3 regions of the Psychrosphaera aestuarii genome follow, and region 2 is predicted to be linked to each of the others. Evidence: predicted binding sites of a transcription regulator. Region 2 holds the regulator's gene; each other region holds the start of a gene.
The links. Region 2 encodes sigma-54, which starts transcription at its own class of promoters, with help from an activator protein. Its sites were predicted from a motif close to GTTGGCACGNNNNTNGNNT; they were not measured.

Region 1: J9318_RS03100 (nidogen-like domain-containing protein) is a predicted target of sigma-54. The motif match lies at 2,911-2,929, and genes of this name have one in related genera.
Region 3: fliE (flagellar hook-basal body complex protein FliE) is a predicted target of sigma-54. The motif match lies at 3,083-3,101, and genes of this name have one in related genera.

What each region holds. Positions count from the first base shown of each region.
Region 1 covers NZ_CP072844.1:670,415-675,597, forward strand. Annotated here, with positions in the region: gene J9318_RS03095 (dipeptidyl-peptidase 3 family protein) at 1-1,229, opposite strand, end outside; gene J9318_RS03100 (nidogen-like domain-containing protein) at 1,455-2,858, opposite strand; gene J9318_RS03105 (bifunctional GNAT family N-acetyltransferase/carbon-nitrogen hydrolase family protein) at 3,135-4,667, shown strand; gene J9318_RS03110 (hypothetical protein) at 4,773-5,183, opposite strand, start outside.
Region 2 covers NZ_CP072844.1:798,260-803,442, forward strand. Annotated here, with positions in the region: gene J9318_RS03635 (HPr family phosphocarrier protein) at 37-306, opposite strand; gene rapZ (RNase adapter RapZ) at 320-1,180, opposite strand; gene ptsN (PTS IIA-like nitrogen regulatory protein PtsN) at 1,183-1,632, opposite strand; gene hpf (ribosome hibernation promoting factor) at 1,724-2,011, opposite strand; gene J9318_RS03655 (RNA polymerase factor sigma-54) at 2,045-3,538, opposite strand; gene lptB (LPS export ABC transporter ATP-binding protein) at 3,591-4,316, opposite strand; gene lptA (lipopolysaccharide transport periplasmic protein LptA) at 4,332-4,820, opposite strand; gene lptC (LPS export ABC transporter periplasmic protein LptC) at 4,813-5,183, opposite strand, start outside.
Region 3 covers NZ_CP072844.1:1,274,404-1,279,586, forward strand. Annotated here, with positions in the region: gene J9318_RS05730 (sigma-54 interaction domain-containing protein) at 1-201, shown strand, start outside; gene J9318_RS05735 (sensor histidine kinase) at 331-1,542, shown strand; gene J9318_RS05740 (sigma-54-dependent transcriptional regulator) at 1,539-2,888, shown strand; gene fliE (flagellar hook-basal body complex protein FliE) at 3,146-3,499, shown strand; gene fliF (flagellar basal-body MS-ring/collar protein FliF) at 3,596-5,183, shown strand, end outside.

The DNA.
Region 1 (5,183 bases), 130 kb from region 2:
AGTGCAGAAGCGTGTTCTTTTAACGCGCCTCGAACAGTTTGATCAGAACCAACGACCTGTTTGATGCCTAGACCATGAGCGACTTCGTGGAACATAGTATTGGCAAAAAACGCAGTAAAAGTGATATTTTTACGTTGCTCAGGCACAATTAATTGCTCAGCGATTGGAACTAGTATGTGATCAAACTTAGCTTGCATAGCGTTTTTAAGCTGTAAGCGTCGCGTACCTTTTTGAAGTTGTACTTCTTCATCGTTTGGTAAATTAATCGCAATGGTTTTGCTGCCCGCATTTGAATGGCCCGCGTAATAGATAACGTCATAGGCATTTAAGTCAGCATCTGATCCAGGCGTTTCTGCTTTATATTTTGCAGGAACTGGCAAGCCTTGTTGTAATTCTGGTAAGTATGCAGCGTATTTTGCTAATCGCTCGCTCCAGCTCATGTCTTTTACCAATACATAAGATTCAAATGCCGCGCGATAACCAAATAACTGGTCTTCATAAGTTTCAATAGGTCCAATAACAACATCAATTGGGTTGTTCTTCATGTCCATCCAAGCGAAGTCTGATGCTTGATATTCGTCGGTTACCAATGCTTCAGCACGCATAGTTAGGTAGTTTTTGAACTCCTCATCTTCTGCATAAGAAGCTGCGGTAATTAACAACGAAGCTGCACGGCGCATTTCACCTTGATACTCTTGATGATAAGGCGCGATTTCTAATTTGCCTTTTTTGTTGCGTTTAATCACTGAATACAAACCATCTTTATTATCAAGCTCTAGCTTCTCAAACTCAGATTTGGTCATATCCGCAGGATAAAACTCAGCGCCTGGAGACTTTTCTTTGTAGCCAGATAAAAATAATTTGTCGCCGTTTAATCGATCCCATGGGCCGTAGTTAATTTCTGCGAATGCACGTACTTTAGGATCTTTAATTTTGTCTAAAAACTCAGTTTTGTCTTCACCAAAGGCTTGTAACCAAAATAAGTCGTCCATTATTTCAGATGCATCAATAAGAACTCCCAGCATCTCTTGTTGTTTTTGACTTAAGTGGCTTAAATCAGCGGTTAGTTCAACGGGATGATAAATATCTAGTCGTGATTGCTCGCCGATATATTCAACGGATTGCTGGCCGTTCGAGTCAATTCCAGAATCAGATGGTGCTTTAGAGCAGGCCACTAACAAACTAGCAGCTATGGCTGTAAACGCTATTTGCTTAAGTTGGGTTTTCATATTGAACCTCAGGAGAATAATATTGTGTTGTTATTAAAATTCATCACACGCCATCTCATTTTGTAAATAGAATAATAGTGGCGCAGAGTATCTGTCGTTTTTATCATTTATAACGCTAACTTGCATTATTTAAAGCAAATCGATCATGAAATTGTAGAAAAGTTTGCAACAAAAAAGGGACCGAAGTCCCTTTAAAACAATAAATAGTTAAAAGCTATTTAGCGATTACGCCACATTTACCTTTTTCTTACGCTGTAATGCTAAGAAACCACAGCCAAGAAGTAACAGTAGTAACGGGCTAGGCTCACTCACATCGGTGGCATCTGCCACGAACTCAGTGATAGGAACTTGACGGATTTGTTGATTACCCGAACCAGTAAATGTAAGGCCAGTAACAAATGCATTTGAGTCTGTAGGGTCAACCATATTTGAGATATCAATACCTAATATACGGAATTCAGTAACACCTAATCCACCAAAAAAGTACTGCTCGTCTGCGTTTAGGAAAGCAGAGAATTCCCATACACCGTTAACTAATAGCCACAGTTCGTAGTTTGCATTAAAGCCGCTAGGTAAAATAACAGAAGCAAAGCTAGAGCCGTTATCAACAAAGTAGTCATAACCAACCGCAACATCAGGGTCGATAAATACGATTTCACCAAAGTCTACGTTGAAATCAAATCCCCAACCATTTTCATCTTCAGAAATTGGCATAATTGGGTTTGACGGAGTTTGACCAGGCTCTAAAAACGTTCCATCACGGAATGAAAACGTCCAAATACCGTCTTGACCCGTATTTGAAGTATTAGCCAACTCAACAACATCTTGAGATAATGCACCTGGAAGTGAGTAATAATTTACCGACTCAATACCTTCAACAGTAAGTTCGCTAGACGCTAATTCTACTACTTGAGGAGTTGGGATGCTTTGTGGAAAATTTACAGGGCCACATTCTTCAACAGGACATTCACAATCGCCATTTGGACACTCACAGTCTCCACCCGGACATTCACAGTCGATTTCACAACCATCGCCTGGGCCACCGCCATTAAAACCGTTGCCCGCGGCAAAACCAGCTTGTGCACTATCGGCCCACTCTAATTGTTGGTAACGAAATTCAATATCAAAGTCGCCGTCTACACCAGTATCGCCAGAACGATCAATGAGCACTGCTTGGAACGTATTACGTTCGCCAGATCCTGAATTCCCATACTCTGCAACGTCATACCAAGTCACAGCTGTTACGCCTTCTTCTGGCGACCCAACATAAATATTTCCGCAACTAGGGTCTTCTTCCGAACCACAAGATACATCAACATCGCCCCAGTAAGGTGCAATCATAGGACTAGAGACGGTTTCAAAACTCTCTGGTGTGAAGTCTCTATAACCACTACCAAAAGTTAGGTTACCGTTAGAGTTCACAAAAAATGTGTTATACGAATTGTTAAAAAAATTAACATTAAAAGGTAGGTTTAATGCATTGCTAGAGCCGTCATCAATAAGAGGTAAAGCTTGTACGCCAAGCCCTAATTCTCCGCCCATGCCGGTTAAGATAACGTCAGCCTTGGATTCTTGCGATAGTGCAAAAAATACCACCACTGCGCAAAATAACGTTTTAATAAACTTCATTCAAAAGATGTCCTTATTAGAGTTTTAAAATATGATGTATCTTGTTGCGACAAAGCAAAAACAAAGCCAATACTTAAACCGTTGATTTCAATGAGTTTTTTAAAACAATATTGGGTTGGTGTAAAAATAGTCGACAATAAAGCTAAGTTTTTCAATGACTTGTACTCTAATTGGGTACGCTTTTTATGAACAAAAACGGTTGTTATTGAACTAAAATAAACGCGTTTAAGTATTTGAACGTGTTAATGCAAAGATATTTTAATAATTGGAGTAGGTATGTCTGTGGAAAAAACGCATTTAGAGATCTGTAACCTTACTAAAGGGCAATACCCGGAAATTAAGACCTTAATGGATCGAGCTTACCCAGACCTTGGCGGAGCATGGCCTTCTCACACTATTTTTAGACTAATAGATCAGTTCCCAGAAGGGCAAATCGGCATTGTTGATGATGGTGTGTTAGTTGGGATTGCTTTGAGCGTACAAGTTGATTACGCACGTTTTTCAAACCCACATACCTATGAGGACATTGTTGATGGTCATGACCGTGTATACTCCGATGAGGAAGGTGATGCGTTATACGGCCTTGATGTTGTTATATCACCTACACACCGAGGCATGCGACTAGGCCGACGATTATACGATGCAAGGAAAGAGCTGTGCCGACAATACAATTTAAGGGCGATTTTAGCGGGCGGTCGAATTCCGCTTTATCATAACTACAGTGACGACATGTCACCAACGGAATACATTGAAAAAGTAGACCACAAAGAATTGTATGACCCTATTTTGAGCTTTCAACTATCTAATGACTTCCAAGTAAAGCGACTACTTAAAAAGTACTTGCCTGAAGATCAGGGCTCAGTCGGTTATGCCACTTTATTAGAGTGGAACAATATCATGTTTGAGCCCACCGACACTGTGCTTGAGTCGACCAAGTCGATTGTTCGTGTTGGAGCGGTGCAATGGCAAATGCGTTGTGTTGAGTCAGTTGAAGAATTGTTGAAACAGGTGGAATATTTTGTTGATACGGTATCAGACTACCAAAGTGATTTTATTTTATTCCCAGAATTTTTTAATGCGCCACTTATGGGCTTAACTGAACAAAGTAATCAAACAGAAGCTATTCGTTATTTAGCAGAATATACAGAAACATTTAAAAACGCGATGTCGCGTATGGCAATTGAGTACAACGCCAATATTATTACCGGCTCAATGCCTCTGGCTGAAGGTGACAAGATTTATAACGTTAGTTATTTATGTCATCGAAGCGGAAAAATAGATGAGCAACGAAAAATTCATATAACGCCTCATGAGCAAAACGATTGGGTTATTCAAGGCGGTGATAAAATTGCCGTATTTGATACCGATGCAGGACGTGTAGGAATACAAATTTGTTATGACGTTGAGTTCCCTGAACTGTCACGAATCTTAGCCAAACAAGGCTTAGATATTTTATTTGTGCCATTTTGGACAGATACGAAAAACAGTTACTTACGAGTACGTCATTGCGCGCAAGCTCGAGCTATTGAAAATGAATGTTATGTTGTAATCGCAGGCTCAGTGGGCAATTTACCAGAGGTTGAAAGCCTTGATGTACAATATTCACAATCTGCGGTACTAACACCGTCGGACTTTTCGTTTCCACATGATGCAACATTAAATGAAGCAACGCCTAATACCGAAATGCTGCTGTTTAGCGACTTAGATATGGACAAATTAAAGGTATTGCACAGTGAAGGTACAGTACGAAACTTAAAAGATCGCCGTGAAGATTTATACAAAGTGCTGTTAGTGAACGAACCGCAATAATAGCTGAAACTAGAGTAGCTGGAATTAAATTAGCCTAAATTAACGCAGCCTAAATTAACCTAGCCTTCATTAACCATGAAGCTGTAAGCTAAGACTTAGGCTGCATTAGGTTCTTTTAGTGACAAACTCGCTAATGTATTTTCCACCTTTTATTTGAGCGATTACACGCATAGTTCGTGAATCCCCGGGATTAGTTAATTGTGCTCGAATTGGGGTGGGAAGTTTCCAATAAAATGCGTTGTCCTCTTGTGCTAATGAGTATTCAACAGCATCACCGTTATCATTAACAATAAATAAAGTCGCTGCATCTAATGCAAACGTAGAGTTTACGTAGGTTTCGCCATTTTTATCGTAAATGTTTAATTGTAAATCTCCCGCTTCTAAAACACAGATTTGCTCAAGAACATCGCATATACCTTGCTGCTGCATGATCACAACTTTGTCTTTGGCGGCCTGACTCTCCACCCACATATCAGACAAAATATAACCACCCAATATTAAAAAAGGCGCTACGTA
Region 2 (5,183 bases):
GATAGTAACTGGTTGTTTTTGTAGCGAGATAATTAGTTATTCAGACTCATCAAAACGATTAGAAATTAGTTCGCAAATAGCTTCGAGAGCCTGCTTTTCATCACTCCCCGTTGCGGTAACGTGTATCTCTTTACCTTGATTACTTGCAAGCATTAGTAAGCCCATGACGCTATCCGCACTGGCGGTTTTATCAGCTTGTTGTATTTGAACTTTAGCATCAAATTGTAAGGCGAGTTGGGCCAATTTGGTCGCAGCCCTTGCGTGTAACCCAAGCTTATTCTGGATTGTAATTGTTCGTGATAACACTGGGCTTGTTACCTTACAGTTGCTCTAAATAACGGCTCATCTCTCGATGGCGAGTTTTTACATTTTTTCCACGAGAACGAAATTGTTCAGCGAGCGTTTCAGCAATATATACAGACCTATGTTTACCACCAGTACAGCCTATTGCGATCGTTAAATAACTACGATTATTGCGCTCTAAATGCGGTAACCAAGTGGACATAAAGTTATTGATTTGAAATATGAATTTATTCACAAGTGGTTGACTAGAGAAAAAGTCTTTCACAGGTAAGTCTAAACCGGTTAATGCTCTAAGTTCTGGTTCCCAGTGAGGATTTGGTAGAAATCGTGCATCAAATACAAAATCGATATCGTTTGGTACCCCATATTTAAAGCCGAACGACTCGAAAGTAATAATAAGTTCTTTATCTGACTTTCCTAATATCTTTTCTCTCACCATCTCGGTTAGTTGATGAACATTTAAATCCGAGGTATCAATATATAAATCGGCTCTAGACGATAACCCATCTAAAAGCTTACTCTCCTGTGCGATTGCATCAGGTAGTGACGCATCACCTTTGGTTAAAGGGTGTAGGCGCCTTGTTTCACTATAGCGACGAATTAATACGTCATCTTTAGCATCTATATATAGAACGGTCGTCTTTACGCCTTTGGGTAAGAAATCTAAATTATCCATTAACTCTTGTTCAGAGCTGGGCAAGTTTCTAACGTCAATACTGACGGCAACTTGAGGATAATTTTTAGATAAGGAGTGTGATAATGCAGGTAATAAATTAACCGGTAAATTATCTACGCAATAGTAGCCTAGATCCTCTAGTACTCTTAATACGACTGTCTTCCCTGAGCCTGAACGGCCACTAACGATAAATATATGCATGATTAAGCAGCTTCAATTATTTTGTAAAGATCATTATCAGTTTCGGCGCTTCTTATTTTACGAAGCATTTCTTTATTATCAAAAATTTCTGCGATTGACGCTAACGTATTTAAATGCACGTCACACTGATCTTCTGGAACAAGTAACGCAAAAAATACATCAACAGGTCTATTGTCTATTGCATCGTAATCAATGCCAGGGTGGATAACGATTAATACCGCCACTGGACTTTCATTTGGTGTTATTTTTCCATGAGGAATAGCAACGCCATTTCCTATTCCGGTACTCCCCAACTTTTCTCTATTCATAAGACTTGAGAGTATATCTGTGCAAGTGAGGTCTGGTAATTTTGTACTCGCGATCTCGGCAATATGCTCGAGGATCTTTTTCTTGCTTTGGCAATCTGTTAGTACTTTAGTGCACTCAGGTCGCAGGAGTAGCTTTACATTCATGGTTATCTTTTACTGCTTTACTCTTTTGATTTAAATCTCAAAAGATTGGTTAAAAGCACCGTCCATGGCGCTTTAAAATTAATAAAGAAAGTTAATGTCTGGTTAACTTTTCTTTGTGTTTAATGACTTGACGGTCAAGTTTATCAATTAAGGAATCAATTGCAGCATACATATCAGTATGCTCCGATGCAGCAAATAGTTCACCACCATTTACGTGCATAGTTGCTTCTGCTTTTTGGTTGAGTTTTTCAACGTCTAAAATCACATGGACGTTATTAATATGGTCAAAATGACGTTCTAACTTTGCAAATTTCGTATCAACATATTCTTTTAAAGACTCTGTTGCATCGACATGACGACAAGTTAAATTAATTTGCATATGCACTTCCTTCTGAATTGATAAAATGGATTGTTAAACCAATCGTTTTCTCTGGTTTGAAGGGGGAATGTTTAACGATTCCCGGTATTTTGCGATAGTTCTTCTGGCTACTTGGATGCCCTGTTCGGCCAGAATATCAGCAATCTTACTGTCACTTAACGGTTTTGCTTGGTTTTCTGCAGCAACTAACTTTCTTATTAAAGCCCGTATTGCAGTGGATGAACATTCACCACCATTTTCGGTGCTGACGTGGCTAGAAAAGAAATACTTTAACTCAAAGATTCCTCTGGGTGTGTGCATGAACTTTTGTGTTGTCACACGCGATATCGTGGACTCATGCATATCGACCATTTCTGCTACATCATTTAGAACCATTGGTTTCATCGCCTCTGGTCCGTATTCAAAAAATGCTTGTTGTTGTTGCACGATACAATTAGATACCTTCAATAAAGTGTCGTTTCTGCTTTCTAAACTTTTAATAAACCATTTTGCTTCTTGTAAGTGTGAACGAACAAATTGCGCGTCAGAGCTATTGGTTGAAGTTTTAGACAGTGAAGCATATTGTTCGTTCACTTTAATTTTAGGCATAGAATTAGGATTTAGCTCTACTAACCAACGACCTTTTTTCTTTACGACGGTAACATCTGGAATTACATAGTCAATTTCGTCTTTTATAACTAGGCTTGCGGGATTTGGATTCAGTTGTTGAATCAAGTCGAGTGCTTCTTTTAATTCAGATTCTTTTAATCTTGTTTTGCGGATTATAGTGCGATAATCACGGTTCGCTAACAGGTCGATATTTTCAGCAATGAGTTCAATAGCCTCTTCACGCCAAGGTGTGTCAGGGCTATATTGCTTTAACTGAACCAACAAACACTCTTGCAACCCTCGGGTGGCAACACCAATAGGATCAAAGTGTTGGATGCGTTTTAAAACCGCTTCAACTTCCTCTATTTCAACATCTTCGATGTCTACAGACTCAACAATGTCTTCAACAGATACCGTCAAAAAACCTTTGTCATCAATAGCATCAATAATGGCTGTTGCAATAGCTAAGTCATGTTCGGAAAAAGTGGATAGATTTAATTGCCATTTTAAATGGTCTTGAATATCAACAGTTGTTTCACCTTGATAAACGGTATCTTCACCGTCGTACGCAGGGCCTGAGCTCGCAGGAGCGGCGCTCATGTAGTCATCCCAAGTCGAGTCTGTGGGCAAGTCATCACTAATAGTTTGGTCTTGGATATTTTCGTTTGTATCGCGTTCTTCTCGCGTCCACTCGATATCGTCGTCGTTAGATGAAACTGAGGCTTCATTTTCATGACGATCATGGTTGTCTTGTGGTAATTCGATTTGTTCAACTGAGCCATGCTCTTCATCAGCTTCCAACAAAGGATTACTATCCAAGGCTTCTTGGATCTCTTGTTGCAATTCTAATGACGACAACTGCAACAGACGAATAGCCTGCTGTAATTGCGGGGTCATTGTTAACTGCTGACCCATTTTAAGTTGTAATGTTGGTCTCATTTGATCCCAGTAAAGTACTGACTAAAATAAACTTATTCGTGCTACCAAAATATCAAAGTTTGAACTGGTCACCAAGATAAACTTTCTTAACTATGTCACTTTCTAGCACTTGAGCCGGAGTTCCTTCAGCAATAAGCTCTCCATGACTAACGATATAGGCTTTTTCGCAGACATCAAGTGTTTCACGGACATTATGATCGGTAATAAGTACACCAATTCCCTTTGCTGTTAATTGTTGAATTATTTTCTTTATATCTATGACAGATATAGGATCAACACCCGCAAAAGGCTCATCTAATAGAATAATTTTTGGATCGGCAGCCAATGCCCTTGCGATTTCTACGCGGCGGCGCTCACCACCAGACAATGCCATACCAAGACTATCCCGAATATGATCAATATGAAATTCGGCAATTAAATCATCAAGTAAATCAGCCTGTTGGTTTGCATCTATGTCTTTTCGCATTTCTAGAACAGACATTATATTTTGTGAAACTGTCAGCTTTTTAAAGATAGACGACTCTTGAGGTAAATAACCAATGCCTTTGCGAGCTCTTACGTGCATAGGTTCGTGGCTCAAATCGATATCATCAAGCTGAATTAAACCTTTATCGTTAGGCACCAAACCAACAATCATGTAAAAAGTTGTTGTTTTACCCGCGCCATTTGGTCCTAACAAGCCAACTACTTGACCAGCTTCTACCGACAAGCTGACATCTTTAACAACTTGACGACTTTTATAGGATTTGGCTAAGTGCTTTGCCACCAACTTGGTCATATTTAATTTCTCTACTTAATTATTTGGCTGTGTTTTTTTTGTTTTTATCGTAGTAGTTACACGACCACCGGTTGACTTGTCGCCGTCAGCTTTGACTCTTTGTGCATTTAAATCAAATACGATATTACCACTTTCAACAATCGAGCTACCTTGCTTATATTTAGCTTGGCCATTCAATTCTAAAATACGTTCGTTAATCATATAAACGACTTCTAATGCTGTGGCCTCTAATGCTTCATTATTAGGATCATTTTGCAAAAAGCGAGCAGGTTTGCCTTTTGCTATTAGTTTTTCGCCTACGCCGTCTTTTGTTATTACATATAGTTCGTCAGCCGTGATCGTGAGCGTCCCTTGTTGTATTTTTACGTTACCGCTGAAATACATAGTGTTATTTTTGTAATCAAGATCTTGGTTTTTAGAATCAATAATAAGATCGTCATTAGCAAATGCATTAAGGCCAATACAAGCAAGTATAACAAGTGTCATCTTGATGAATTTAGTCATTTTTCGTCCCTTTTAAAATTGTTCTTACGTGATGTTTAAGTTTAACTGTTTGAGCTTTTAGATCGGCAGTTAGACCTTGCCCTTCAATAGTGGTTTTTTCACCGCGAATTATAATTGGCTTATCGGTCTCAACCACTTGAGTGTCGAGATCTATTTCTAAGTATTGGGTTTCAATACTGGTAACGAGCTCGTTATCGGTTAACTGATACATTTTAACGTTACTGTCTAAGGTTAGTCGGCCATCTTGCACACTGCCAAGGTCTGCGGCTAATCGCCAAAACGGAGCATCATTTTGATAAATAACAAATTCAGGCTGTTCAAAGTAAGTCAAAGCTAACTGGGCATAGTGTTCCATTTTTTGCG
Region 3 (5,183 bases), 480 kb from region 2:
TTAGCGGATCCAACCACAGTGATGCTTCCGGAAGAGGGTATTGACCTGAAAGAGTTTTTAGCAGAGTTAGAAGTTAACCTTATTGAGCAGGCGCTACAAAGCTGCGATTACGTAGTATCTCGTGCTGCTGAACAATTATCTCTGCGACGCACCACGCTAGTAGAAAAAATGAGAAAGTACGATTTAAATAAAGATGAATAATCTTTGTCAAAAAATTGTAAACCCATCCATTCACTGAAAAGCCTAAGTAAGTTGTTGAAATTAAAGGGTTAAAAAGTTGGCACAATAGTTGTTTGATTCACTGTGTATTAACACAAGTGAGGCAGTATTATGTCAGCCAGATTATCTACAGCAATTACAGAGCAGCGCGTTATCGATGCAAATATTAAATTAGCATCATTCACGTCTAAATTTCGCAGCTTTGCCGAGCCTGAGGCGGCTAATTCTCCAAGCGTGTCAGTGGCTAAACCAACTGACAAGTTAACAACACAACAAATTGAAGAACTTCGCCAGCAAAACGACGATCTAAGTCATCTAGTTGATGTGTTACCAAATGGTGTCGTCGTTTTAGACAATAAAGGTATGGTTCAACAAGCGAATAAGTTTGCAATAGCACTTTTAGGTGAACCTCTTGAGGGCGAGAAATGGCGTACTGTTATAGCGCGTTCATTTAAACCTCGCGAAGATGATGGTCACGAAGTATCTTTAGTTAATGGTCGTCGCGTTAAATTAGAAATTATGCCACTTAAGTCGGGTCAACTTATTGTAATGACCGACTTAACGGAAACTAGACAATTACAAGAACGTATTAGCCATTTGCAGCGCGTTTCTGCCTTAGGACGAATGGTCGCAAGTTTAGCGCACCAAATACGTACACCTTTGTCTGCCGCTATGTTGTACTCCGCAAATTTAGCAAACAATCGATTAAAATCAGAACAGCGCAGTAATTTCGTCAATAAATTGTCATCTCGACTTTCCGACCTTGAGAAGCAGGTTAACGATATGTTGATGTTTGCTAAGAGTGGTGAAAATCAAGTGCTAGAGCAAGTCTCATTGCAACAACTACTAACTAATGTTCATCAAAGCTCTGAAGCTATGGTGCAGCCAGCAGGTACAATGACGGTTGAATTACCTGAGCCAGATATTTTATTGCTTGCTAATAAAACAAGTCTTGCCAGCGCTATTACCAATTTAGTTCACAATGCCGTACAGGTCGTTGGTGAAGGCGTTCATATTCACTTAGCTGCGCGTCGAGTAGAAAATAATCCAAATCAAGTCTGTATTTCTGTTGAGGACAACGGCCCAGGAATAGATGCCAGTTTAATTGATAAAATATTTGAGCCGTTTTATACAACTCGCTCTCAGGGCACGGGTTTAGGCTTATCTGTTGTGAAAACAGTAGCGCAAGCTCATCAAGGCAAAGTGGCGGTGAAGAATAAAGTTTCAGGCGGAGCCGTATTCTCTATTTATCTGCCAATTAAACTAGCACCACAAAACGAAATGCATTCAGTAGAAACTGTATCTCAGGAGGTTATCGCATGAACCAGTCACAAATATTAGTTGTTGAAGACGACTCAGGTTTACGAGAAGCGTTAGTCGATACACTCTCTATCGCAGGTTATTCTGTTGTGGAAGCCGAGTCGGCGGAAACAGCTTTGGTAAAACTAAAAGAAACTGTCATTGATTTAATCGTATCAGACGTTCAAATGGGCGGGTTGTCAGGTTTAGACTTATTGAAGTCGGTTAAAAAACTATACCCTAATACACCATTTTTATTGATGACCGCTTACGCAACTATTGACCATGCTGTTGAGGCGATGAAATATGGTGCTATCGACTATATGGCAAAACCATTTGCGCCAGAAGTACTATTAAATATGGTCGGTCGATATGCTCCGGTCAAACAGACCGATAGACATGATCCAGTTGTGGCAGATAAAAAGAGTATTGAGCTTTTAAAGCTGGCCGCAAAAGTTGCAGCGTCTGATGCATCGGTAATGATCACGGGCCCAAGCGGCTCTGGTAAAGAAGTGATGGCAAGATATATACATGACCAATCGCCACGTTCTGAGCATGATTTTATTGCGATAAACTGTGCGGCTATTCCGGATAATATGCTTGAAGCAACATTATTTGGTTATGAAAAAGGTGCCTTTACTGGTGCAATACAAGCTTGCCCTGGAAAATTTGAACAAGCGCAACACGGTACTATCTTGCTCGATGAAATTACTGAAATGGACTTGAACCTTCAGGCTAAACTTCTTCGAGTTTTACAAGAGCGTGAAGTGGAACGTTTGGGCAGCCGTAAAACGGTAAAACTAGATGTGCGAGTGCTTGCAACATCAAATCGAGATTTAGCGACGGCCGTCAAAGAAGGGAAGTTTAGAGAAGATTTATTTTATCGCTTAAACGTATTTCCGATTAAGTGGCTACCACTTAGCGCTCGCAAAGATGACTTACTACCAATCGCAGAACATCTTTTAAGTCGTTACTGCATTGAAACTGGTAGAGAGATTCCGGTAATTGGGGCCGGAGCTATGCATAAATTAATGCAACATAATTGGCCTGGTAATGTTCGCGAGCTGGATAATGTGATTCAACGAGCACTTATTCTTTGTACTGCCAATACCATTGAAGCTGAGCATATTCTAGTGGAAGAGTTTGCTGTTGATAACATTGCAGCCAATATTCAGGCGACAAATCAAATTGACGACAGTGGCGACTTCAAAATGGAAATCCGCGATCAAGAGAACCGAATTATTCTTGATGCATTGCAAGCCTGCCAGGGTAAACGAAAAGACGTAGCTGAAAAGTTAGGCATTAGTCCTAGAACCTTACGCTACAAACTTGCAAAAATGCGTGAGCAAGGGATTGAAGTACCTGCGTAACCGACTATCTAAGTTTGCCCGCTAATTAACATGATGAATGTTTAGCGGGCTTTTTTAGGTTGTCGTCTCAATTTATGCTTTTATATCAAGCCACAAAGTCACTAAAAAACAGTGGTAGTCAAAACTCCGTCACTATCTAGCTATAGAATTCCCGTCAAGATAATCATTAAACTATTGATTTGTAACGATAATAAATTGGCATCATTCGTGCTTTATCTAGTTCAGTAAAGAAATGCTCCTGAATAGAGGACTCGATAATGAACATTCAAGCTAACAACTTATATGCAGAGTTACAAAGCATGGCGTCACAAGCGTCAAGCCAAACAATTCGTCCAAATAATGAGATCAATCCTTTTGCTCAGGCGCAAAAAGTCAATAACCCGTCGTCAGCTAATTTTGGTGAGCTATTAGAGCAAGCCGTTAATAATGTAAATGACTTACAAAAAACATCTGGCGAGTTAAAAAATCGATTAGAAATGGGCGACCGCTCAGTTTCTCTTGCTGAAACAATGATTGCATCGCAAAAAGCAGGCATTGCTTTTGAAGCAACGGTTCAAGTTCGTAACAAACTTGTCGAAGCCTACAAAACAATAATGAGCATGCCTGTTTAGGCTTTATTCAGCAGTTAAATATAGAATTAAGGGTTTAACGTGGCAGACGAACTAACTACTCAAATGACAACACCTGGACAAGATGTCTCTAACGATATGGTATCGCTAAACGGCGATATGGATAACGTTGAAGAGCAAAAGTCTGGTTTTTTAAGCGCAGCATCAAGTGCAGACTTATTACGCCAAGGTGCGTTGATATTAGCGTTAGTAATTTGTATTGCGATTACGATTTTCATTTTTATGTGGTCTCGAGAGCCTGAGCTTCGCCCGCTTGGTCAGTTTAATACTGAGCAACTTATCGAAACACTAGATTTCCTTGATGCTCAAAAAGTTGAATACAAATTAGAGCAAAATACTATTTTAGTGCCAGCTGATGCTTATCAAAATATCAAACTATCTTTGGCTCGTGGTGGTCTTTCTCAAGCGCCGTCAGAAGGTTCTGAAATTTTAATGCAAGACACTGGGTTTGGTGTTAGTCAGCGTATGGAAACAGAGCGACTTAAACATAGCCGAGAGCAGCAATTGGCGAGAACCATAGAAGAACTAAATTCAGTAGGTAGAGCACGCGTTTTACTGGCTATTCCAAAAGAAAACATCTTTGCTCGTCATACGAAACAACCTTCTGCTACTGTTGTCGTTACTCTACAACGTGGTCGTATGCTTAAAACAGAAGAAATAGACAGTATCGTGGATATAGTGGCATCAGCGGTTCAAGGTTTATCTACATCGCGTGTCACTGTGACCGATCAAAATGGACGACTACTAAATTCTGGTTCACAAAACTCACTTTCTGCTCTTTCACGTAAACAATTTGAAATTGAGCAAAAACGTGAAGATGAATACTTACAAAAAATTAATTCAATTTTATCTCCTGTCATCGGAATGGAAAACTATACCGCGCAGGTTGATGTAACAATGGACTTCACGCAGGTTCAAGAAACACAAAAGACTTACAACCCTGACTTACCAGCGATTAGAAGTGAATTTATAATTGAAGAAAATCAAACGGGTAATGGTCCTGTAGGCATTCCAGGTGCATTATCAAATCAGCCACCATTAGAGTCTGATATTCCAGAAGAAGCTGGTAATGCGAGAAATCGTGGTGCAACTGGCCGTTCTCACAAAGAACAAACAAGAAATTACGAATTAGATCAGACAATTAGCCACAAGCAAAATCAAACGGGCGTGGTACGTAGACTGAGCGTATCAGTTGCTGTCGATTACATTGTTACAACAGCGGAAGACGGTACGATTCAAAAAACGCCTCGTTCACAACAGGCATTGGTTAACATTCGTCGATTACTGCAAGGCGGTATCGGTTTTGACCTAAACCGCGGTGATACGCTTGAGGTAGTAACCATTCCATTTAATAAGGTCGATGCACTGTCAACAGAAGATGTGCCTATTTATTTACAAGAGTGGTTCCAGCCAATGATAAAAACGGTTGCGGCTATGCTTGTTATCATTGTTCTTATTATCTTCTTAGTTCGTCCATTATTGAACAAGTTGATTAGTCCAGAAGATACAACCGATAAATATGAAGAAGATGCTCTCGGTGGTGTAGACTTAGGTGATGAAGCATTAGATATGCTTAATACAGAATTTGATGAGAAAGACATAGGCTTTGCGGCCGACGGAACGCTACAATTACCAGACTTACATGGTGATGAAGACTTGCTTAAAG